Regions from separate parts of the Streptomyces sp. NPDC086549 genome, predicted to be linked through region 3. Evidence: riboswitches for the same ligand, from Rfam matches in the RefSeq annotation. Region 3 holds a riboswitch; each other region holds the start of a gene.
What was found. Region 3 has a riboswitch for thiamine pyrophosphate ahead of ACIPSA_RS33840 (thiamine ABC transporter substrate binding subunit). Riboswitches for the same ligand answer to the same signal wherever they lie in the genome.
Positions count from the first base shown of each region.

Region 1 (7,664 bases), on a different contig from region 3:
TCGCCGGCGCCCGCGAGGCCGGTGCCGCGCACCGCACGGTCGTGCACACCCCGGACCGGGACGCCGAGTTGGACCACCTGGCCTCGCCGGGCGCGGAGCCGGTGCGGCCCACGGTGACCGTGTTGCGGCCCGACGACCCCGCCCTGCGGCCGGACGACGCGCACGAGTCGGTGGTCGTGTCCGCCGTGGTGTCGACGGAGGCCGGCTGGGAGGTGGAGGCGACGGCCGAGCGCCTCGCCGACCTCGTCGTGGCGGCCGCCGGGGCCGCGGTCCCCGGGCTGCGCGAGCGGATCCTCTGGCGCGAGGTCCGCACGCCCCACCACGGCGAGGAGGAGACGGGCGCCTGGTTCGGGGCCGTGCCCGCTCCCGCACTGGCCGCCGGCGGGGGACGTTTCCTGCATCCGGCGAACACCACGCGGCTCCCGGGCCTGTACCGGGTGGGCGGCTGGTCACACCCCGGCGGCGGACTGCCCCACGCGGGCATGTCGGGCGCGCTGGTCGCGGGGCTGATCGTGGAAGGGGCGGAGTTCCGGGGCTCGCAGTGAGCCGCCGGTAGCGGCCGGATCGTCAGTCCGTCGGATCGTCAGAAACGGTACTGCTCGTCGTAGCCGTTCCCCGGCTGCTGCGGCTGCTGCTGCCCGTTGCCCTGGTACGGGTACTGCTGCTCCTGCGGGAGCTCGCCGCCGTAGGTCTCGTCGGTGCGCTGCTGCGGGACCCAGACGCCTCCGGCCGGGGTCTCGCCGTAGCCGCCGGTGGCGTACTGGTCCTGGCCGTAGGACTGCTGGCCGCCGTAGCCGGTGTCGTACGAGGCGCCGCCGCCGTAGGTCTGGGTGCCGGCGTACGGGTCGGAGTAGTTCGCGTACTGCTGCTGGCCGGTGGTGTCATAGCCGTACTGCTGCTGGCCGTAGCCGGAGTAGTCGTACGCGTAGGCCTGGTCGGTGCCCTGGGCGGCCGTCGCGTAGTTCTGGTCCTGGGACTGGCCGGCGGTCGCGTAGGCGGGGTCGCCGTATATGCCGTACGTGCCCGTCTCGTCGGGGAGGGGCTGCGGCGAGTAGACGGCGGCCGTCTCGGCGGCGCCGGCGGGCGTGAACACGTCGTCGCGGTCGTAGCCGTCGTCGCCGTACGCGGGGACGTTGTCGCGGCCGTAGGCGCCGTCCCGGTCCCCCTGGCCGTCGTAGTCGTCCTCGGCCGCCTCCGGGTCGGAGGCCGTGAGGACGGGATCCTGATGGTCCGCCTTGCCGCGACGGCGCTTGCTGCTGCCGTCGGTGTCGGCGTCGTCGTCCGGGCGCTTGACGGCCCACCCGGCGGCGAAGCCCTGGCGGAACGACAGCGTGACGTAGGTCTGGCCGACCGCGAAGGCGGCCGCGCCCAGCCCGATGACGACGACGGACGGAATCAGGACACCCAGCACGACGCCGAGGAATCCGGCGAAGGCCAGCAGCCGCCAGCGCAGACGCGCCTTGTACTGCAGCAGCACCTCACCGAGCAACCACAGCGCGACGATGCCGAACGCGATGTAGAGGACCGTCCTGCCCATGTACGCCCCTCTCCCAGTGACCGCTACGCAGTGTGTCGTATACCGGTGCGGCCGGTCTAGGCCTGCGGGGGGTGGTGCAGGCCCAGGTTCTCGTAGATTTCCAGCGTAGCCGTGGAGTTGTTGAGCGTGATGAAGTGCAGTCCGGGCACTCCCTCGGCCAGCAGCCGTGCGCAGAACTCCGTGGCGAAGTCGATGCCAATGGAGCGTACCGCCGCCGGATCGTCTTTGGCTGTGAGGATCCGCTCTTTCAGGGCGGCGGGGAAAACGGCATTGCTGAGTTTGGGCAACCGTTCCAGCATCTTCACACTCGTGACCGGCAGGACCTCGGGGATGACCGGGGTCTCGCAGCCCGCGGCCGCGACCCGGTCGCGCAGGCGCAGGTACGACTCCGGCTGGAAGAACATCTGCGTGATGGCATAGTCGGCGCCCGCACGGCACTTGTCGACGAAGTGCTCGACGTCCGTGTCCCAGTCGCCGGAGCGCGGGTGCATCTCCGGGAAGGCGGCGACGCCCACACAGAAGTCGCCCGACTCCTTGATGAGCCGGACGAGTTCGGCCGCGTAGGTCAGGCCCCGGGGGTGCGGCACCCACTCGCCCATCGGGTCGCCGGGCGGGTCGCCGCGCACGGCGAGCATGTTCCGGATCCCGGCGTCCGCGTACTGGCCGATGATGTTGCGCAGTTCCGCGACGGAGTGGTCGACCGCGGTGAGATGGGCGACCGGGGTGAGCGTCGTGTCGACGACGATCTGCTGGGTCTCCTTGACCGTGCCCGCCCGGGTGGAGCCGCCGGCGCCGTACGTCACGGAGACGAAGTCGGGTGCGACCGCCTCGACCCTGCGCAGCGCGCTCCACAGGTTCCGCTCGCCCTTGGGGGTCTTTGGCGCCGAGAACTCGAACGAGTACGTCGTCTTGCCGGTACCGAGGATGTCACGCACGGTACGTGCGCGATCCGTCCTGGTCGATGCGGTTCCGAGGGCCATACCCGCAGGTTAGCCAGGGGCGGCCGGAGGCCCAACCGGGCGCCGGGCATTTGCCCGTATTGTCGACTTCCTGTCCACCCCTTGGACAGGAATACGGCAGGAGCACGGCAGGAACACGCCAGGAACATGGCCGGATCACGGACAGTGACGGGTGTCAGACCTGCCGCAGTCGCTTGCGGAACTCCGCCGCCGCGGCCCCTGGGTCGTCCGCCTCCGTGATCGCACGGACGACGACCACCCGGCGGGCGCCTGCCTCCAGCACCTGGTCGAGGTTGCCGAGGTCGATGCCGCCAATGGCGAACCACGGGCGGTCGGTGCCGAGGGAGGCGGTGGAGCGCACCAGGTCGAGGCCGGGGGCGTGGCGGCCGGGCTTCGTCGGGGTCGGCCAGCAGGGGCCCGTGCAGAAGTAGTCCACACCCTCCTGCACGGCGGCCGCGGCGGCCTCGCTCTCGGCGTGTGTGGACCGGCCGATCAGCACGTCGTCGCCGAGCACGGCCCGGGCCGCGGGCACCGGGAGGTCGCCCTGGCCCAGGTGCAGCACGTCGGAGCGGGCGGCGTGGGCGACGTCCGCGCGGTCGTTGACCGCGAGCAGCTTGCCGTGCCGGGCACAGGCCTCCGCGAACACCTGGAGGTGCTCCAGCTCCTCGGCGGCCTCCATGCCCTTGTCCCGCAACTGCACGATGTCGACCCCGCCGGCCAGTACCGCGTCCAGGAACTCGGCAAGGTCGCCCTGGCGCTTGCGGGCGTCGGTGCACAGGTAGACACGGGCGTCGGCGAGGAGGGCACGTGCGGTGGTGGTGTCGGACATGGGAAGGGTCCCCCCGTTGTTCGGTGCGATGCGATGACGGTGCCCGCGGCCGACACGGCTCCGGAGCGGCGACTCACGCGGGCTGCCGAGGCGGACTCCGACGCGGACCCGAGGCCGCCCCATCGGCACGCCCCCGGGCCTGCGCCCCGGACCTTACGCCGTCCTCGGCGTCTTCCGGCCCGCGCCCCGGAAGACGCCGCGGGGCCGCGGCCGGCCTCGGCCACGGCCCCGTGGTCCTGCCCCGGGCGCGGGCACCGGTGCGTCGGATCGGTCGGTTCGGGTCAGACGGCGAGCGCCTGGGCGCGGCGCTTCACCTCCGTGCCACGGTTCTCGCTCAGGGCCTGGGCGGGGGTGCCGGGCAGGCTGGGGTCGGGTGTGAAGAGCCACTCCAGCATCTCTTCGTCCGTGAAGCCGTCGTCCCGCAGCAGCGTCAGGGTCCCGGACAGGCCCTTGACGACCTTGTCCCCGTCGATGAAGGCGGCGGGGACGTGCAGCGCGCGGTTCTCGCCACGGCGTACGGCGATGAGCTGGCCCTCCTTGACCAGCTGCCGCACACGTGTCACCTCGACGTCGAGTTGTTCGGCGATGTCGGGCAGCGTGAGCCAGGCGGAAACGAGAGCATCGGTCTTTGCGTCAATCTCGGTCACGGAAACAGCGTGCCATCCCTGACTGACAGTAGGAAGTCGGGCCCGTCCGAGCTGGGCGTTTTCACTACCGTACCGTCGCCTCCTTCAGGGGCCGTGCCGGGTCCGTCAGGAGCTCCGGGTCCACCGGCGTGCCCGCCTCGATCAGCCGCCGCCCCTGCGCCAGGTCCCGCGGCCTGCCCACCGCCAGCAGGGCGACGAGCCGGCCCTCCCGGAGCCAGCACACGGTCCAGGCCGGCCCGAGGGGGTCGCCGCGCCACAGCAGCGTGTCGGCCGACGCGTGGTGGCCGACGTACTGGACGAAGCGGCCGAACTGCTCGGACCAGAAGTACGGGACCGGGTCGTAGACGGCCGGGGCCTCGCCGATGATGTTGGCGGCCACGGTGCGCGGGCCCTGGAGCGCGTTGTCCCAGTGGTGGACGACCAGGCGCTCGCCGTACCGGGCCGACGGGAAGGAGGCGCAGTCACCGACCGCGTACACGTCGGGGGCGGAGGTGCGAAGGTGGTCGTCGGCCACGACCTCGCGGTGCGCGCCGAGCTCGATGCCCGAGCCGGCGAGCCAGTCGGTGGCGGGACGCGCGCCGATGCCGACCACGACGGCGCCCGCGGCCAGCCGTGCGCCGTCGTCGAGCACCACAGCGCCCGGCTCGACGCGCTCCACGCGCGCGTGGGTGCGCAGAGTGGCGCCGCTGTCCGCGTACCAGGCGGCCATCGGCGCGGCCACCTCGGCCGGGAGCGCTCCCGCGAGCGGGCGGTCGGCGGCCTCGACGACCGTCACCGCACAGCCCGCCTCGCGGGCCGCCGTGGCGAACTCGGCGCCGATCCAGCCCGCACCGACGACCACGATGTCGTGCTGCCGGGAGAGCACCGGCCGCAGCCGTTCCGCGTCGTCCAGGGTGCGCAGCAGGTGCACACCGGGGACGCCCTCCGTGCCGGGCAGCCGGATCGGTTCGGCGCCGGTCGCGAGGACCAGGACGTCGTACGGTACGGGCCCCGACTCGGTGTCCAGCTCATGGCCGGCGGGGCGCACGCCCAGCGCCTCGCGGCCCAGCTGGAGTTCGATGCCGAGCGACTCGAAGTCGACCTCGAAGGCGGAACCCTCGGCCTTGCCGAGCAGTACTGCCTTGGACAGCGGCGGACGGTCGTACGGCTGGTGCGGCTCCGCGCCGATCAGCGTGATCGTGCCGGTGAAGCCCTGCTCCCGCAGGGCGACCGCGGTCTGTACCCCGGCCATCCCCGCGCCGACGACGACCACGCGCCGCCCTTGTGACGTGCCCCGTTGCTGTGTCTGCTCGCTCACCCGATCACCATAGACAACTGACAAACTGTCAGTCAGGGGGCGTGCTGAGTGAGCTATTCCACAGCGCCGGACAACACTCGGTCTGCTGCCCCGCCGCGACCCCCACTCCCAGGGCGGAGCCCCGCGGGCTAGGGTGGCCGACGTACAAGCACTCGCGGGAGCCCGGACGCACCGGGCTGAGAGGGAGGCTGGCGGCCTCCGACCGTACGAACCTGATCCGGGTCATGCCGGCGAAGGGAGGGGCTGGACGCCCATGTCGTCACGTACGTCAGACGTCCTCGTCATCGGGGGCGGAATCATCGGCCTGGTCACGGCCTGGCGTGCCGCGCAACGCGGCTTCAGCACGGCCGTGGTGGACCCGGAACCGGGCGGCGGAGCCGCGTGGGTGGCTGCCGGGATGCTGGCCGCGGTCACGGAACTGCACTACGGCGAGGAGACCCTGCTCGGTCTGAACCTCGCGTCCGCCCGCCGTTACCCGGACTTCGCGGCCGAGCTCACCGAGCTGACCGGCCACGACCTCGGCTATCGCCGCTGCGGCACGCTCGCCGTCGCGCTGGATGCCGACGACCGCGCCCATCTGCGTGAACTGCACGCCCTGCAGCAGCGGTCGGGTCTGCAGTCCGAGTGGCTGTCGGGGCGGGAGTGCCGGCGTCTGGAGCCGATGCTCGCCCCGGGTGTGCGCGGGGGGCTGCGGGTCGACGGCGACGACCAGATCGATCCGCGGCGGCTGGCGGGCGCGCTGGTGGCCGCGTGCGAGCGCGCGGGAGTGGTGTTCCACCGCACATGGGCGGACCGGCTGTCGGTCGTACGCGAACGGGCCGCCGGTGTCGTCACACGCGAGGGCGACGCGCTGGACGCGGGCCAGGTGGTGCTCGCGGCCGGGAGCACGAGCGGGCGGCTCGCGGGCGTTCCGGACGACGTGCTGCCGCCGGTGCGGCCGGTGAAGGGGCAGGTGGTGCGTCTGACGGTGCCGGAGCGGCACGCGCCCTTCCTGAGCCGTACCGTGCGGGCCGTGGTGCGCGGCGGGCACGTGTACCTGGTGCCCCGGGAGAACGGCGAGCTGGTCGTGGGGGCGACGAGCGAGGAGCTGGGCTGGGACACGACGGTGACCGCGGGTGGCGTGTACGAACTGCTGCGGGACGCCCATGAACTGGTGCCGGGGATCACCGAACTGCCGCTGACGGAGACCCGGGCCGGACTGCGCCCCGGCTCCCCCGACAACGCGCCGCTGCTCGGCCCGACCGACCTCGACGGGCTGCTGCTGGCCACCGGGCACTTCCGCAACGGCGTGCTGCTCACCCCGGTCACCGGCGACGTCATGGCGCACGTCCTGGCCACCGGGGAACTCCCGGACGAGGCCCGCCCCTTCACCCCGAAGCGCTTCGGCGCCGCGCTCACCGCCTCCTCGGTCCACGTCCCCTCGGAGCAGCCCGCATGAACATCTCGGTCAACGGGGAGCGCCGGGAGATCGCGCCCGGCACGGCTCTCGACACCCTCGTGAAGTCCCTCACCGCGGCACCGGGCGGAGTGGCCGCCGCGCTCAACGAAACCGTCGTCCCGCGCGCGCAGTGGTCCGCCACGGCCCTCTCCGAGGGAGACCGCGTCGAAGTCCTCACCGCAGTGCAAGGAGGCTGACCCATGGCAGACGATCCCCTTGTCCTCGGCAACACGTCCTTCTCGTCCCGGCTGATCATGGGTACGGGCGGTGCGCCCAGCCTGGACGTGCTGGAGCGGGCGCTGGTCGCCTCCGGCACGGAGCTGACGACGGTGGCGATGCGGCGGGTCGATCCCGGTGTGCACGGTTCCGTGCTGTCGGTCCTCGATCGGCTCGGCATCCGGGTGCTGCCGAACACGGCGGGGTGTTTCACCGCGGGTGAGGCCGTGCTGACGGCCCGGCTGGCGCGGGAGGCGCTGGGCACCGATCTGATCAAGCTGGAGGTCATCGCCGACGAGCGGACGCTGCTGCCGGATCCGATCGAGCTGCTGGACGCGGCGGAGACGCTGGTGGACGACGGTTTCACGGTCCTGCCGTACACCAACGACGACCCGGTGCTGGCCCGGAAGCTGGAGGACGTCGGCTGTGCGGCGGTCATGCCGCTGGGCTCGCCGATCGGCTCCGGGCTCGGCATCCGCAACCCGCACAACTTCCGGCTGATCGTCGAGCACGCGCGCGTGCCGGTGATCCTGGACGCGGGGGCCGGCACCGCCTCGGACGCGGCGCTGGCGATGGAGCTGGGATGCGCGGGTGTGATGCTCGCCTCCGCGGTGACGCGGGCCCAGGAACCGGTGCTGATGGCGGAGGCGATGAGGCACGCGGTGGAGGCGGGACGGCTGGCGCGGCGGGCGGGCCGCATCCCGCCCCGGCACTTCGCCGAGCCCTCCTCGCCCACGGAGG
Region 1 is NZ_JBIVBS010000001.1:326,326-333,989, forward strand. It holds gene ACIPSA_RS01495 (phytoene desaturase family protein) at 1-545, shown strand, start outside; gene ACIPSA_RS01500 (hypothetical protein) at 584-1,537, opposite strand; gene metF (methylenetetrahydrofolate reductase [NAD(P)H]) at 1,594-2,517, opposite strand; gene thiE (thiamine phosphate synthase) at 2,672-3,325, opposite strand; gene ACIPSA_RS01515 (Rv2175c family DNA-binding protein) at 3,607-3,972, opposite strand; gene ACIPSA_RS01520 (NAD(P)/FAD-dependent oxidoreductase) at 4,037-5,269, opposite strand; TPP riboswitch at 5,414-5,525, shown strand; gene thiO (glycine oxidase ThiO) at 5,523-6,707, shown strand; gene thiS (sulfur carrier protein ThiS) at 6,704-6,904, shown strand; gene ACIPSA_RS01535 (thiazole synthase) at 6,908-7,664, shown strand, end outside.
Region 1: another riboswitch for thiamine pyrophosphate. It lies ahead of thiO (glycine oxidase ThiO); the one in region 3 lies ahead of ACIPSA_RS33840 (thiamine ABC transporter substrate binding subunit).

Region 2 (7,664 bases), on a different contig from region 3:
TCCGCAAGTTCACCAAGCGCTTCTCCTTCCGCGACGAGGGCGGCGCCGACGCCGTGCGCTCCCTCCTCGATACGTACGGCGGGACCCGCATCGTTCACGGCCACAGCCCCATTCCGTACCTCCTGGGCGAGGCCGGGTCCGAGGACGGCGAGGAGAGCGGCGGTCCCGTGGTCGAGGGACCGCACGTCTACGCCGACGGCCTCGCCATCGGCATGGACGGCGGGGTGACCATGGCCGGAAAACTGCTGGTCCAACAACTTCCGCTGGATATCTGAGCGTTCAGCGGGCAGGCGTCCCCCCGACGGCGTACCAGTGGGCCATCACCCAATTTCTGGCAACCCCCTGTCACCGCGTGCCGTCGCGGCTCTACCATCGGCTTATCCGTAGCAGGCTCCCCTCCGTTTCTGCCCGACGGCTCGCCGGCGTGCGAGCCCCAAGCCCTACGGAGCATCGGGGGATGCACATGAACAGCGTTCCGCAGCACCTGCACAGCGAGGACCGCCAGGAATACGAGCGGATCCTCGATGAGGCGCTGCGCTCCGCACCGACCCGCCCGGAACTGGCCGCCGTGGGACAGCGGCTGAACACCGAACAGCTGCGCACCATGGCGCTCAACGCCACCACACTCATCACGGCGGCCGCGGCGACCGAGTACCAGCACTACGTGAAGGTCCGCGAGGAACTGCGCCACCAGGCGTCGTCCACCCCGTCGTCCACCAGTGAATCCGGCTCCGAGGAGCCGGGCGCGGGCGCGATGGGGCTCGCCACCACCCTCGGCGAGGCCGCCGAGACCGCCGGCGCGGGCGCCGTCGCCGTCGTCGCGGTCCTCGCCCCCGTCCTTGCCGGAACCGCCGCGGCGATCTTCCTGCTCGTCGGCTACATACTGAAGATGCTGGACCCCCAGCCGTCGTTCGCCCAGACCATGCTGACCGCCGGATGGGTGTTCGGCGCCATGACCGCGGCCGCGATCCTCGTCGCCGCCGTCGGGCTGTTGCTCACCGCCCTGCGCAACAGCCCCGCGCTGGACGCCGGAACCTACGGCGAGGCGCACGGGGAGGTGTCCCGGGCCAGGGAAGCCTGGCGGGAGGCCCTGCTGGAGCGCGGCATTCTGCCGTTCCTGAAGGAAGCGCTCGCCGACCCGGGCACGACCGCACTGCACCCTACGGCCCCGCCGGCGCCGACCAGCCGCATGCCCCGCCTGGGCTACGACCGCCCCGGCTTCAGCAGCCCCGACGACGGCTCCACCCCGGGCCCCCGCCCGAGCTTCACCAGCCCGGACTACACGAGCCCGGACTTCGGAGGCCCGGAACACCAGCCGGAATAGCCCCGGCTTGCGCCCCCGGCGGGGGCGCAAGCCGGACAACCAACCCCACACCCACGGCGGACGGGGCCTCTCGGCATGTCTCCGGCCGGGTCGGCAACCGCGCTCCGGAAAGCTGCGGGCCCCCTCCGGGTGCGCATGGGGGCCGTCCCGGGGCCACCCCGGGGCCATCCCGGATGTCCGCGCGCTCCGGCACGGGCAGCATCGACGACCATGACTTCCCTCTCCCGACGTTCCCTGACGGGTGCCTGTGCCTTGGGCGCCCTGGAGACCTGGTCTCGACCGCCGACGACCTCTCCCGGTTCCAACAGGCTCTGTTCTCCGGGGCGTTGCTGCCACCACGTGCGACGGAGAAGCTGTTCGCCCTGCCGCCGGACACGGTGCGCATGCTGGACGGCAGCCCGGCCCGCTACAGCATGGGCCTGCAGACGGCCACGGTGAACGGTGTGGCGTTCTGGGGCGAGACCGGCGAGAACTACGGCTACCGCGCCCGTCTGTTCGCCACCCGCGATCTGACCACTCGCTTCGTCCTGTCCTACACCCCGACTCCGCTGAACGCCGCCGAGGAGATGACGAACCGGGTCGTGACCGTCCTCACCGCCGCCTGACCACGACCGGGCCGCGGCACCGGTCCCTCCGGCCCGAGCACCGAAAGCGCGGGCCGGAGAGTCCCGGAACGCGGTGGTGACGTGAGGCGGAGGTCAGCCGTACAGGCGCTCGCCGTACTGCGGCCCGTAGTACCTGTCGAGCTCCTCCAGGCTCTCCGGACGCTGCTCCAGGACCTTGGCGATCCGGGAGCGCGACGGGGCCGCGTCCGGGTTCCAGCTGTCCGCCTTCCAGAGTCCGGCCCGCAGCAGAGCCTTCGGGCAGTGGTAGAAGACCTCGTCGACCTCGACCAGCAGAGCCAGCTTCGGGCGGCTTCCCTTCACTGCCATCCGGCCGAAGAACGGAGCGTCCTCAAGGATGCGTGCCCGTCCGTTGATGCGCAGGGTGTCGCCGCGGCCGGGTACCAGGTAGAGCAGCCCGACATGCGGATTGCTCAGTATGTTGCGGAGCCCGTCGCCGCGCCGGTTTCCGGGCCTGTCCGGTATGGCGATCGTCGTGTCGTCGAGGACCAGAGTGAAGCCGGCCGGATCGCCCTTCGGCGACGTGTCGCAACTGCCGTCGGCCGCCGACGTCGACACCAGGCAGAAGGGCGACGCGGCCAACCACTGCTTGTCGTATTCGTGGAGACTGGTCCGCACCTTGTCCGCCGCTGTCGGCGTCGGCTCCCCGAGCAATTCGCCCAGCCGCTCGTGTGACGTCACCTCGACCAGATCCGTAAGGACCACGGCCCACCCCCTCCGTTCGGTACGTGATCACCCGGCCGAGCGTAGGGCAGTTGCCTTCGGTCGGGCAGTACGGGTCATCGCAAGGAGACGCCGCAAGGCGCTGCCTTGGACAGCCATGCGCCATCCAGGGGCAGCGCCCTGAGTGGCCGCGCGTCAGTCCGCCATCGGCAGGTACACCCGGTTCCCGCCGGCCGCGAACTCCTTGGACTTCTGGAGCATCCCCTCGGCGATCTCCTCGGCAGAGGCGCCCTCGGCCACATCACCGCCGAACCGCTCCGCGATGCTTTGGCTGATCTTCATCGAGCAGAACTTGGGCCCGCACATGGAGCAGAAGTGGGCCGTCTTGGCGGGTTCGGCCGGAAGTGTCTCGTCATGGAACTCCCGTGCCGTGTCCGGGTCCAGGGCGAGGTTGAACTGGTCCTCCCAGCGGAACTCGAAGCGAGCGTCGGACAGCGCGTCGTCCCATTCCTGCGCACCTGGGTGCCCCTTGGCGAGGTCGGCTGCGTGGGCGGCGATCTTGTAGGTGATGACGCCGGTCTTGACGTCGTCACGGTTGGGCAGGCCCAAGTGCTCCTTGGGCGTGACATAGCAGAGCATGGCCGTGCCCCACCAGGCGATCATCGCGGCACCGATGCCGGAGGTGATGTGGTCGTACGCCGGCGCGACGTCCGTCGTCAGCGGGCCGAGCGTATAGAACGGAGCTTCATCGCAGATCTCCTGCTGAAGGTCGATGTTCTCCTTGATCTTGTGCATCGGGACATGTCCCGGGCCCTCGATCATGGTCTGAACATTGAAACGCTTCGCGATCCGGTTGAGTTCCCCGAGCGTCCGCAACTCCGCGAACTGCGCCTCGTCGTTCGCGTCCGCGATCGAACCCGGCCGCAGGCCGTCCCCCAGCGAGTACGTGACGTCGTAGGCCGCGAGGATCTCGCAGAGCTCCTCGAAGTTCTCGTACAGGAACGACTCCTTGTGGTGCGCGAGGCACCAGGCCGCCATGATCGAGCCGCCGCGCGAGACGATGCCGGTCTTGCGGTTCGCCGTGAGCGGCACGTACGACAGGCGGACGCCCGCGTGGACCGTCATGTAGTCCACGCCCTGCTCGGCCTGCTCTATGACCGTGTCCCTGTAGATGTCCCAGGTCAGCTCCTCGGCCCTGCCGTCGACCTTCTCCAGGGCCTGATAGAGCGGCACCGTGCCGATGGGGACGGGGGAGTTGCGCAGCACCCACTCGCGGGTGGTGTGGATGTTACGACCGGTGGACAGGTCCATGACCGTGTCGGCGCCCCAGCGGGTCGCCCAGGTCATCTTCTCGACCTCCTCCTCGATGGAGGACGTCACCGCGGAGTTGCCGATGTTGGCGTTGACCTTCACCAGGAACCGCTTGCCGATGATCATCGGCTCGATCTCCGGGTGGTTGACGTTGGCGGGCAGCACGGCCCGGCCCGCCGCGATCTCCTCGCGGACCACCTCGGGAGAAACGTTCTCCCGGACGGCCACGAACTCCATCTCCGGCGTGATCTCGCCCCGGCGGGCATAGGCCAGCTGCGTCACCGCCTTGCCATCACGGCTGCGGCGCGGCTGCCGGGGACGGCCCGGGAACACCGCGTCGAGGTTGCGCAGGCCCCCGCGGGGAGACGTGTGCTTGATCCCGTCGTCCTCGGGGCGGACGGGACGTCCCGCGTACTCCTCGGTGTCGCCGCGGGCGATGATCCAGTTCTCCCGCAGCGGTGGCAAGCCCCTGCGGACATCTGTTTCGGCGAGTGGATCGGTGTACGGGCCGGAGGTGTCGTAGAGCGTGACCGACTGCCCGTTGGTGAGATGCACCTGACGGACCGGCACGCGCAGATCGGGGCGTGAGCCCTCGATGTACCCCTTGTGCCAGCCGATGGACTTCCCGGCCTCCCCGCTGGTTGCGTCGGCCGCGTTTCCACTGGCCGCGTTCTGCGTGGAGGCAGGCGTGCGTGCGTCCTTGTTGGTCATGAGACCTACTCCCTACGCCGGCATTACCCGGTAACAGGTTCAGCGGTCGACGCAGCGGTTTCCGTCTCTGGCGGTGTTTCGTGTGAAACAACTCATGTTCCACGTGAAACACCGTGAATACGGAGGTCAGCGCCCTCTCAGCCCGGTGCTCCGAGCTCCCGCGTGTGCAAAGGTGCCTCCACGCTAGCGTCAATTCGGCCGCGGTGAACAGAGGGCCCCTGTGGTTCTTGCGATGATCGGTCGGTGACCACGATGCAGCAGGATCCGCACGGCCACGGCCACGGGCAGGGCCAAGGGCACAGGCCGGAGCACAGTGAGGGGCCCGGCCACGACCACGGTCAGGGCTCCGGATCCGGCAGCGGCGGACACGGCCACTCGCACAGTCACAGTCACGGCCCCGCAACGCCCGTCTCCAGGCACCTGCGCAAGGTCATCGCGGCGATCCTGATCCCGTTCACCGCGGCAGTCGTGGTCGGGCTCGTGGTCCTCTGGCCCGGCGGAGCCCCGTCCCACGCGCGCACGGGGGTCGGCTTCGACCGGCAGACACAGCAGGCCACGGTCACCAAGGTCGTCGAGGTGAGCTGCAAGTCGGTGAACGCCTCGGGAGGGGCCCCGACCGGTGACACCTCCACCGCCGAGGGCAACTCCGCGCAGCAGGAGGCGAACGGTACCTGCAAGAAGGCGACCGTCCGGGTGGACACCGGCAAGGACGAGGGCCGTACGTTCACGGAGATCGTCCAGCCCGACCAGCCGCGGCAGTTGCACCAGGGCGAGAAGGTCGTGGCCGCGTACGAGCCCTCGGCGCCGAAGGATCTGCAGTACTCGGTCGCCGACGTGAACCGGAAGTTCCCGATGGCGCTGCTGGCCGGCATCTTCGCGCTCGCCGTCGTGGTGGTGGGCCGGTTGCGCGGCATCATGGCGCTCGTCGCGCTGGCCGTCAGCTTCCTGGTGCTGACCCTCTTCATCCTGCCCGCGATCCTGCAGGGCTCGAACCCGCTGGTTGTGGCGGTGGTCGGGGCGAGTGCCATCATGCTGATCGCGCTCTACATGTGCCACGGCCTCTCGGCCCGGACATCGGTCGCGGTGCTCGGCACGCTGGTCTCGCTCGTGCTGATCGGCATCCTGGGCTCGGAGTTCATCGACTGGGCGGCGCTGACGGGCAACACGGACGACAGCACCGGTCTGATCCACGGGCTGTATCCGTCGATCGACATGAGCGGACTGCTGCTGGCCGGCGTCATCATCGGCTCACTCGGCGTTCTGGACGACGTGACGGTCACACAGACGTCGGCCGTCTGGGAACTGCACGAGGCCAATCCGTCGATGGGCTGGCGCGGGCTGTACCGGGCGGGCATCCGTATCGGCCGCGACCACATCGCGTCCGTCGTCAACACGCTCGTCCTCGCCTATGCCGGTGCCGCGCTGCCGCTGCTGTTGCTCTTCTCGATCGCTCAGAGCAGCGTGGCGACCGTCGCGAACAGCGAACTCGTGTCGGAGGAGATCGTGCGCACCCTGGTCGGCTCGATCGGTCTCGTCGCCTCGGTGCCGGTCACCACGGCCCTCGCCGCCCTGGTGGTGTCGGCCGACCGGCCGGCCCCGGAGACGGCGACGCCCGCCGGGGCCCAGCCGGTCGCGGCGCGCGGCGGGAGAGGCCGGCGCCGCAAGAGGTGACGTTCCGGCAGAACGGGTGGCATTCGAGGAGAAGCGTTACTGCGCCGCCCCACGCGGCGCGGTGGAACACCCTGCGCTCGTCGCCGTAACGCTTCAGCCGGCGCTCTGCTCCTCGGCCAGGATGCGGTCCAGGGCCTCGTCGAGGTGGGCGTCGAAATCGGCGAGCGCTCCCTCCTGACCGAGCGGCACCAGCTTGTCCGTACGGTCGAGGAAGGCCACCAGCGGCGGCGCCGAGGAGCGGAACACCGCCTGGTCGCCACCGACCTGAAGTCGGATCAGCACCTCGCCCAGCACGTCCGCGTCGGCGGGAGCGATGTGCACATCGCCGTCCCCGCAGGGTCGACCCACCCCGTCGATCAGCAACTCGCGTCCGAAGGCCCAGGTCACCGGCGCGTCTCCGGGCAAATGGAAGGTCAGCCGCACGGCATAGGGATCACAGGTCTCGTATCGCAGCTCCACTGGGATACGGAAGGAGAGCTCCTCGGACACGAGAAAGCTCATCATGACCTCTGCCTGTACGGACTCACGCATCGCCTACCCCGTCTTATGACACCGACTGGCCGGGATTGATCCCTTTGACACTGGTCAAATCTTGCTGAAAGTACACGGGAGATCACAAGGAGTGAGTTTTCAGATACTGATAGAGATCGCGAGCGCTCCGAGATGCCGCCCGACCTCGGTCTGCAGTTGCCGGGCCGCGGGCAGCAGCCGGTGCTCCTGATGAGCGGGCAGGGACATGGCCATGGTGGCCGCCGTGGTGCCGACCGTGATCGGGATCGCCGCGCACACCGTCCCCAGCGCGTACTCCTGGCGCTCCGTGACGGGCTCCATCCGGCGAATCCGGTCCAGGCGCCGAAGCAGGCTCTGGCTGTCACGCACCGTGTACGGGGTGAGGGACTGCACGGGGTAGCGGTCGAGGTGGTCGCGGCGGGCGCTTTCGTCCATCTGGGACAGAAGGCACTGCCCGATGGCGTGCGCGTGCCCGGTCTCGCGGAAGTCGGCCCACTCCTCGACCGCCGGGTTGCCGGGGGTGTCGGAGACGCACAGGACCTCGATCTCGCCGTCCCGGTACATCGCGTAGTACACCGGTGCACCGATGGAATCGCGCCAATGCGCGAGCGTGTCCACGACCGTGCTGCGACGTTTCTGCTGTGCCCCGCTGCTGCCCAGCCGCTCGGCCGCCTCGCCGAGGAAGAACAGGCCCTTGTCACGGCGTAGATAGCCCTCGTGCACAAGGGTGCGCAGCAGGTGGTACGCCGTCGGGAGCGCGAGGCCGGTCTCGCGGGCCAGTTGCTTGGCGGGAGCGCCGTACTCGTGCTCGGCAACCGATTCCAGCAGGCGCATCGCCCGCTGCACGGAGC
Region 2 is NZ_JBIVBS010000007.1:264,428-272,091, reverse strand. It holds gene ACIPSA_RS23800 (metallophosphoesterase) at 1-275, shown strand, start outside; gene ACIPSA_RS23795 (hypothetical protein) at 458-1,324, shown strand; gene ACIPSA_RS23790 (hypothetical protein) at 1,498-1,929, shown strand; gene ACIPSA_RS23785 (pyridoxamine 5'-phosphate oxidase family protein) at 2,023-2,652, opposite strand; gene thiC (phosphomethylpyrimidine synthase ThiC) at 2,806-4,632, opposite strand; TPP riboswitch at 4,625-4,804, opposite strand; gene ACIPSA_RS23775 (YibE/F family protein) at 4,885-6,303, shown strand; gene ACIPSA_RS23770 (SsgA family sporulation/cell division regulator) at 6,397-6,834, opposite strand; gene ACIPSA_RS23765 (IclR family transcriptional regulator) at 6,934-7,664, opposite strand, start outside.
Region 2: another riboswitch for thiamine pyrophosphate. It lies ahead of thiC (phosphomethylpyrimidine synthase ThiC); the one in region 3 lies ahead of ACIPSA_RS33840 (thiamine ABC transporter substrate binding subunit).

Region 3 (7,664 bases):
CCGCCACGAGCCGCACCCCGGCGGGCCGTACCAGCAGCGACCGTGTCCCCTGCGGCACGTCCTCGGGCACCGGGAGCTTGCCCCACGGCGTGACCGCGACCGCCCCCGCGACCGTCGCCGGCACCACGTTGTCGAAGCCCAGGAAGCGGGCCACGAACTCGTCCGCCGGGCGCTGCCAGACATCGAGGGGCGTCCCGGACTGGGCGATCCGCCCGTCCCGCATCACCACGACCCGGTCGGCGAGCGCGAAGGCCTCGCCCTGGTCGTGCGTCACGGCCAGCACGGTGGTACCCAACCGGCCGAACAACTCCCGCAGTTCCACGACCAGCCGTTCCCGCAGCGAGCGGTCCAGCTGACCGAGCGGCTCGTCCAGCATCAGCAGCCGGGGCCGGGGCGCGAGGGCCCGGGCCAGCGCCACGCGCTGCTGCTCACCGCCGGAGAGTCCGGCCACGGCCCGGCGCGCCGCGCCGGGAAGCCCGACGAGGTCCAGCAACTCCCGCACCTCGGCCTCCTGCTGCCCCTTGGACGCCCCACGCATCCGCGGCCCGAACGCCACGTTGCCGCCCACGTCCCGCTGCGGGAACAGCTGATGGTCCTGGAACATCAGCCCGACCCCGCGCCTGTGCGCGGGCACGCCCGCCTGGTCCCGCCCGTCGAGCGAGACCCGCCCGGAGTCCAGCGGCTGGAGCCCGGCCACCACCCGCAGCAGGGTCGACTTGCCGCTGCCGCTGGGCCCGAGCACACACACGATCTCGTGCTCGGCGACAGCGAGGTCCACGGCGTCGAGCACGGCCCGCCCGCCGAAGCGCACGGTCGCGGCATCGAGGCTCAGCAGCATCAGAACTCCCCCGTCCGGTCGGTCCGCAGTCGCTCCAGGACCAGCAGCGCCACCGCGCACACCACCATCAGAATCGTCGACAGGGCCATCGCCTGCCCGTAGTTGAGGTCACCGGGCCGTCCGAGGAGCCGAGCCACCGCGACGGGCAGCGTCGGGTTGTCGGGCCGCGCGATGAACACGGTCGCACCGAACTCCCCCAGCGACACGGCGAAGGCGAACCCGGCCGCGACCAGCAGCGCCCGCCGCACCATCGGCAGATCGACCTCCCGCCACACCCGCAACGGCGACGCCCCGAGCACGGCCGCCGCCTCCCGAAGCCGCCCGTCCACCGCCCGCAGCACGGGCAGCATGGTCCGCACGACGAAGGGCACGCCGACCAGCGCCTGTGCCAGCGGTACGAGGATCCAGGACTGCCGCAGGTCCAACGGCGGCTTGTCGAGCGCGATGAGGAAACCGAAGCCGACGGTCACCGCGGACACGCCCAGCGGCAGCATCAGCAGCGCGTCGAACCCGCGGACGATCCGGTCCGCGATGGGGGTGCCCCCGTTCGAGCGAAGCCGAGAATGGGGGAGGCGGGCGAGCGCGGCGGCGGCGAGAGCGCCGATCAGTACGGCGATGACGGTGGCGACGACGGCGTACTGGAGCGAGTTCGCGATCGCGGCGATCGGCGCCACCAGGAACGTACCGCCGTCCTCGCGGGTCAGTGCCCGGTAGTAGCCGAGGCCGGGGGCGTCCAGCGAGCGCCGCACCAGCACGGCGAGCGGCAGGACGAGGAGTACGGCGACGGTGGCGAGGACACCGGCCAGCAGCGCCCACTGCCCCGTCCCGCGCGGCCGGCGTGCCGTCACCGACGCGTCCACCAGCCGCAACGCGGTCTCCCGGCGCCGTACCGTCCAGGCGTGCACGGCGAGGATCGCGCCCACCGCGACGAACTGGACGATCGTGAGGACCGCGGCCGTGGACAGGTCGAAGATCTCGGAGGTCTGCCGGTAGATCTCCACTTCGAGAGTGGAGAAGGTGGGGCCGCCGAGGATCTGCACCACACCGAAGGAGGTGAAGGTGAACAGGAACACCATCAGCGCGGCGGCGGCCACGGCGGGGGCCAGCGCCGGGAGGGTGACCTTGCGCCAGGCCGTCAGCGGCGAGGCGCCCAGCATGCGCGCGGCCTCCTCCTGACGCGGGTCGAGCTGTGACCACAGGCCGCCGACCGTCCGTACGACGACCGCGTAGTTGAAGAAGACGTGCGCCAGCAGGATCGCCCACACGGTCGTGTCCAGCCGTACGCCCCACAGGTCGTCGAGCAGCCCGCCCCGGCCGACCAGCGCGAGGAACGCCGTACCCACGACGACGGTGGGCAGCACGAACGGAACGGTGACGACGGCCCGCAGGACCTGCTTGCCCGGGAAGTCGAGGCGCGCGAAGACATACGCGGCGGGCAGCGCCACCAGCAGGGTGAGCGCGGTGGAGGCGAGCGCCTGCCAGGTGGTGAACCACACAACGTGCCGGATGTCGGACTGCGTGACGACGTCCACGATCCGCCCGAACCGCCAGGCTCCGTCGACCTTCAGTCCGCGGGCGACGATCGCGGTGACGGGGTACGCGAAGAACAGCGCGAAGAACGCGACCGGCCCGGCCATCAGCCCGAGCCGCGCCGCGTTCCCCCTGCCGCCCTTACGGACGGCGCCCTTGCGGGGGGCCGCTTCGGCTACTTCAGTACCAGCGACGTCCACGACTTGACCCACTGGTCGCGGTTGGCGGCGATCTTGTCGGGTGCCATGGTCTCGGGGTCCTTGGCGGCCGGGCCGTACTTCGTGAACTCGGCGGGCGCCTTCGCGCCCTGCACCACCGGGTAGACGAACATGTTGAGCGGCATGTCCTCCTGGAACTCCCTGGAGACCAGGAAGTCGATGAGCGCCTTGCCGCCCTTGGTGTTCCCCGCGTTGCTCAGCAGCCCCGCGTACTCGGTCTGACGGAAGCAGGTGCCGTCCGACACTCCGGTCGGGGCGGTGCTGGGCCTCGGCTTCGCGTAGATGACCTCGGCGGGCGGGGAGGAGGCGTACGACACGACGAGCGGCCGGTCGCCGTGCGCCTTCTTTCCGCCGGCAGACCCGGAGAACTCGTCGTTGTACGCCTGCTCCCAGCCGTCGACGACCTTGACGCCGTTGGCCTTCAGCTTCTTCCAGTAGTCCTGCCAGCCCCCGTCGCCGTACTTGGCGGCGCTGCCGAGCAGGAAGCCGAGCCCCGGCGAGGACGTGGACGCGTTCTCGGTGACGAGGAGGTTCTTGTACTCGGGCTTGACCAGGTCGTCGAAGGACTGCGGCGGGGTCAGCCTGTGCTTGCTGAAGTACGCCTTGTCGTAGTTGACGCAGATGTCGCCGGAGTCGATCGGCGTGACGCGGTGCTTGGCCTGGTCGACCCGGTACCGGGGCAGGACCAGGTCGGATCCCTTGGCCTCGTACGGCTGGAACAGCCCGTTGTCGAGGGCGCGGGACAGCAGGGTGTTGTCGACGCCGAAGAAGACGTCGCCCTGCGGGTTGTCCTTGGTCAGGATCGCCTTGTTGACGGCCTGGCCCGCATCGCCGTCGGGAAGGACCTTGACCTTGTAGCCGGACTGCTTCTCGAAGTCCTTGAGCACGTTCTTCGAGACGGCCCACGAGTCATGGCTGACGAGGGTGACGGTCTTGGAGTCCGCCGTCCCCTTGCCGTCGGACGACCCGCACGCCGTCAGCGAGGACAGCGTGAGGAGGCCGAGCCCGGCGGCGACGGCCACGAAGGTCTTGTTGTGCACTGGATTTCCTCCTGGGGTTGACCAGGAAGAGACGCGGCCCTGCCCGGGACCCGTGGAGGACTCCACCGGTGCCCGGGCAGGGCGCAACAGCTTGAGTAATGACCGAACTTCCTACCCAGAATGACCTGGGCGAGGTTCAGAGGGTCTGCGGCCAGGTTGCCGCACTCTCAGCGCTGTGGCGCTCCCCTGTCGGAATATGAAGATGTACTGACCGGGTCAGACTACCGCTCGGTGGCCGCGAGCTGACCACAGGCACCGTCGATCTCCTGACCACGGGTGTCCCGGATGGTGACCGGCACCCCGTGCGCCGCGATGGCCTCGACGAACGCCTTCTCGTCCTCCGGCCGGGAGGCGGTCCACTTGGAGCCCGGCGTCGGGTTCAGCGGGATCAGATTGACGTGCACGGGCTTGCCCTTGAGCAGCCGCCCGAGCCGGTCGCCGCGCCAGGCCTGGTCGTTGATGTCCCGGATCAGCGCGTACTCGATGGACAGCCGACGCCCGGACTTCGCGGCGTACTCGAACCCGGCGTCGAGCACCTCGCGCACCTTCCAGCGGGTGTTCACGGGGACGAGGGTGTCGCGCAGCTCGTCGTCGGGAGCGTGCAGGGAGATCGCCAGCCGGCACTTGAAGCCCTCGTCGGAGAACCGGTGGATCGCCGGGACGAGCCCGACCGTCGACACGGTGATGCCGCGCTGCGACAGCCCGAGCCCGTCCGGCTCCGGATCGGTGAGCGCCCGGACGGCCGCCACGACCCGCTTGTAGTTGGCGAGCGGCTCGCCCATGCCCATGAACACGATGTTGGACAGCCGGGCCGGACCGCCGGGCACCTCACCGTCCCGCAGTGCCCGCATCCCGTCCACGATCTGGTGCACGATCTCGGCGGTCGACAGGTTCCGGTCCAGCCCCGCCTGGCCGGTCGCACAGAACGGGCAGTTCATCCCGCACCCGGCCTGCGAGCTGATGCACATCGTCACCCGGTCCGGGTAACGCATCAGCACCGACTCGACGAGCGTCCCGTCGAACAGCCGCCACAGCGTCTTGCGGGTGGTCCCCTGGTCGGTCGACAGGTGCCGCACGACCGTCATCAGCTCGGGAAGCAGCGCCTCCTGCAGCTTGGCGCGCGAACCGGCCGGGATGTCGGTCCACTCGGCCGGGTCGTGCGCGTACCGCGCGAAGTAGTGCTGCGAGAGCTGCTTGGCGCGAAACGGCTTCTCGCCGATCGCGGCAACGGCTTCCTTGCGCTCGGCGGGCGAGAGGTCGGCGAGGTGCCGCGGCGGCAACTTGGCTCCGCGGGGGGCGACGAAAGTGAGTTCTCCGGGCTTAGGCATGGCTGTACCAGTGTCGCAGATCCAATTGGGTGACCCGCAGATCCGTCTGCCCGGGTGTCCCGGAATGCGAGGAGCCCCCGCCTGAAAGGGGCGGGGGCTCGTCCTTGCCGTGGAGTCGTGCTCTCAGGCCGATCCGACGAACAGCACCAGCAGCAGCCACACCACCGGTGCCGTCGGCAGCAGTGAGTCCAGCCGGTCCATGATGCCTCCGTGACCGGGGAGCAAGGTGCCCATGTCCTTGATGCCCAGGTCCCGCTTGATCATGGACTCGCCGAGGTCACCGAGCGTGGCGCTGACCGCGACCGCGAAGCCGAGGACGAGGCCCTGCCACCAGCTGCCGCCGTCGATCAGGAACTGCATGCACAGGGCGCCGGCGACCATCGCGAACGCGACCGCGCCGAACAGGCCCTCGCGGGTCTTGCCGGGACTGATGCGCGGGGCGAGCTTGTTCTTGCCGAAGCGCCAGCCGACGGCGTACGCGCCGGTGTCGCTGACGACCGCCAGGAGCAGATAGGTCAGGACGCGGAACGGACCGTCGTCCGCCGTCAGCATCAGTGAGACGAACGTGGCCAGGAACGGCACGTAGAACGCCGCGAAGACACCGGCCGTGACGTCCTTGAGGTAACCGTCCGGCGGCTCCGTCATGCGCCAGACCAGTACCGCGAGCGCGGTCAGCGCCATGGCCACCCAGGCACCCTCGACGCCCCGGGCGTATCCGGCGACGACCATCGCCGCGCCGCCGAGCGCCAGCGGGACCAGGGGCGCCTTGATGTCCTTGCGCTCCTGGAGACGGCTGGTCAGCTCCCACAGGCCCACCACGACGGCGACCGCCACGACGCCCACGAACACGGCCTTGACGATGAACAGTGAGGCGACGATCACCACACCGAGTCCGATGCCGACGCCTATGGCCGCGCCGAGGTCGCGGCCCGCACTCTTCTTCTGCGGTGCGGGCGCCGGCTGTGGGGCGTCGGGCATGGGCTCCGGATTCTGCGGCGCCGCCGGGTGCGGCTGCGCCGTCGGGGTCTCGTCTCGGAACAAGGGACCGCTCAGCCGAGCGGCCCCCCGGTCCTCATCCTGGTCTCCGCCGTACGCGGGTACGTCGTCGGGCACGATGGGCATGGGGCGAGTGTGCTGCGCGTCATGCGCATCGTACGCGGGACCCGCCGGGGCAGCTCCCTGGGCATGGCCGTGGACATGTCCGTAGCCATGTCCGTGGCCAAGCCCCTGGTCAGTGGGCTCCCAGTACCCGGTCTGCGGCGGCGCTCCCCAGGAAGAATCGTTCATCAGACCTCGAGCAGTTCCGCTTCCTTGTGCTTCAGGAGCTCGTCCACCTGGGCGACGTACTTCGCGGTGGTGTCGTCGAGCTCCTTCTCAGCACGGCGGCCCTCGTCCTCGCCGACCTCGCCGTCCTTGATCAACTTGTCGATGGCGTCCTTGGCCTTGCGGCGCACGGAGCGGATGGACACGCGCGCGTCCTCGGCCTTGCCCTTGGCGACCTTGATGTAGTCGCGGCGGCGCTCCTCGGTGAGCTCGGGGAACACCACGCGAATGATGTTGCCGTCGTTGCTCGGGTTGACGCCCAGGTCGGAGTCGCGGATCGCCTGCTCGATGTTGCGCAGGGCGCTCTTGTCGAACGGGGTCACGACCGCCATGCGCGGCTCCGGCACGGAGAACGAAGCCAGCTGGTTGATCGGCGTCGGCGCGCCGTAGTAGTCGGCGACGATCTTGTTGAACATCGCCGGGTGCGCACGGCCGGTGCGGATCGCGGCGAAGTCCTCCTTGGCGACCACGACGGCCTTCTCCATCTTCTCCTCGGCTTCGAGGAGGGTCTCTTCGATCACCACTTGCTCCTGCGTGTCTTGAGTAGGCCCGGCTGCGGTTCCTTGGCGGTGGCGGCGGCCGGCTGCGTCGCGTCTTCTTCCTGCACGGTTCCCGACCGGCAGACCATTGTCCATCCCCCGGTCAGGGTCCGTCCCACCCGTCCCCCGGACAGGTGGCGCCCGGTGGAGGAAGCGGGTTTACCGGTCAGTCCCGGCTACCCTGCTCACCCACAAGCGTGCCGATCTTCTCACCCTTGACGGCCCGCGCGATATTGCCCTCCGCCAGAAGCTCGAACACGAGGATCGGCAGCTTGTTGTCGCGGCACAGCGTGATGGCGGTGGCGTCGGCGACCTTGAGGTCGCGCGTGATGACCTCGCCGTAGCCGAGGGAGTCGAACTTGACGGCGTCCGGGTTGGTCTTGGGGTCGGAGTCGTAGACCCCGTCCACCCCGTTCTTGCCCATCAGCAGCGCCTCGGCGTCGATCTCCAGGGCGCGCTGGGCGGCGGTGGTGTCGGTGGAGAAGTACGGCATGCCCATACCGGCGCCGAAGATGACCACGCGGCCCTTCTCCAGGTGGCGCACGGCGCGCAGCGGGATGTACGGCTCGGCGACCTGGCCCATGGTGATGGCGGTCTGCACCCGGCTGTCGATGCCCTCCTTCTCCAGGAAGTCCTGGAGGGCGAGGCAGTTCATCACGGTGCCGAGCATTCCCATGTAGTCGGAGCGGGCGCGGTCCATGCCGCGCTGCTGGAGTTCGGCGCCGCGGAAGAAGTTGCCGCCGCCAATGACGACCGCGATCTCCGCCCCGTCGCGCACGACGGCCGCGATCTCGCGGGCGATCTTGTGCACCACGTCGGGGTCGACGCCCAGGCCCCCGCCTCCGGAG
Region 3 is NZ_JBIVBS010000013.1:107,318-114,981, forward strand. It holds gene ACIPSA_RS33830 (ABC transporter ATP-binding protein) at 1-838, opposite strand, end outside; gene ACIPSA_RS33835 (ABC transporter permease) at 838-2,475, opposite strand; gene ACIPSA_RS33840 (thiamine ABC transporter substrate binding subunit) at 2,544-3,626, opposite strand; TPP riboswitch at 3,717-3,824, opposite strand; gene rlmN (23S rRNA (adenine(2503)-C(2))-methyltransferase RlmN) at 3,848-4,954, opposite strand; gene ACIPSA_RS33850 (phosphatidate cytidylyltransferase) at 5,078-6,241, opposite strand; gene frr (ribosome recycling factor) at 6,241-6,798, opposite strand; gene pyrH (UMP kinase) at 6,983-7,664, opposite strand, start outside.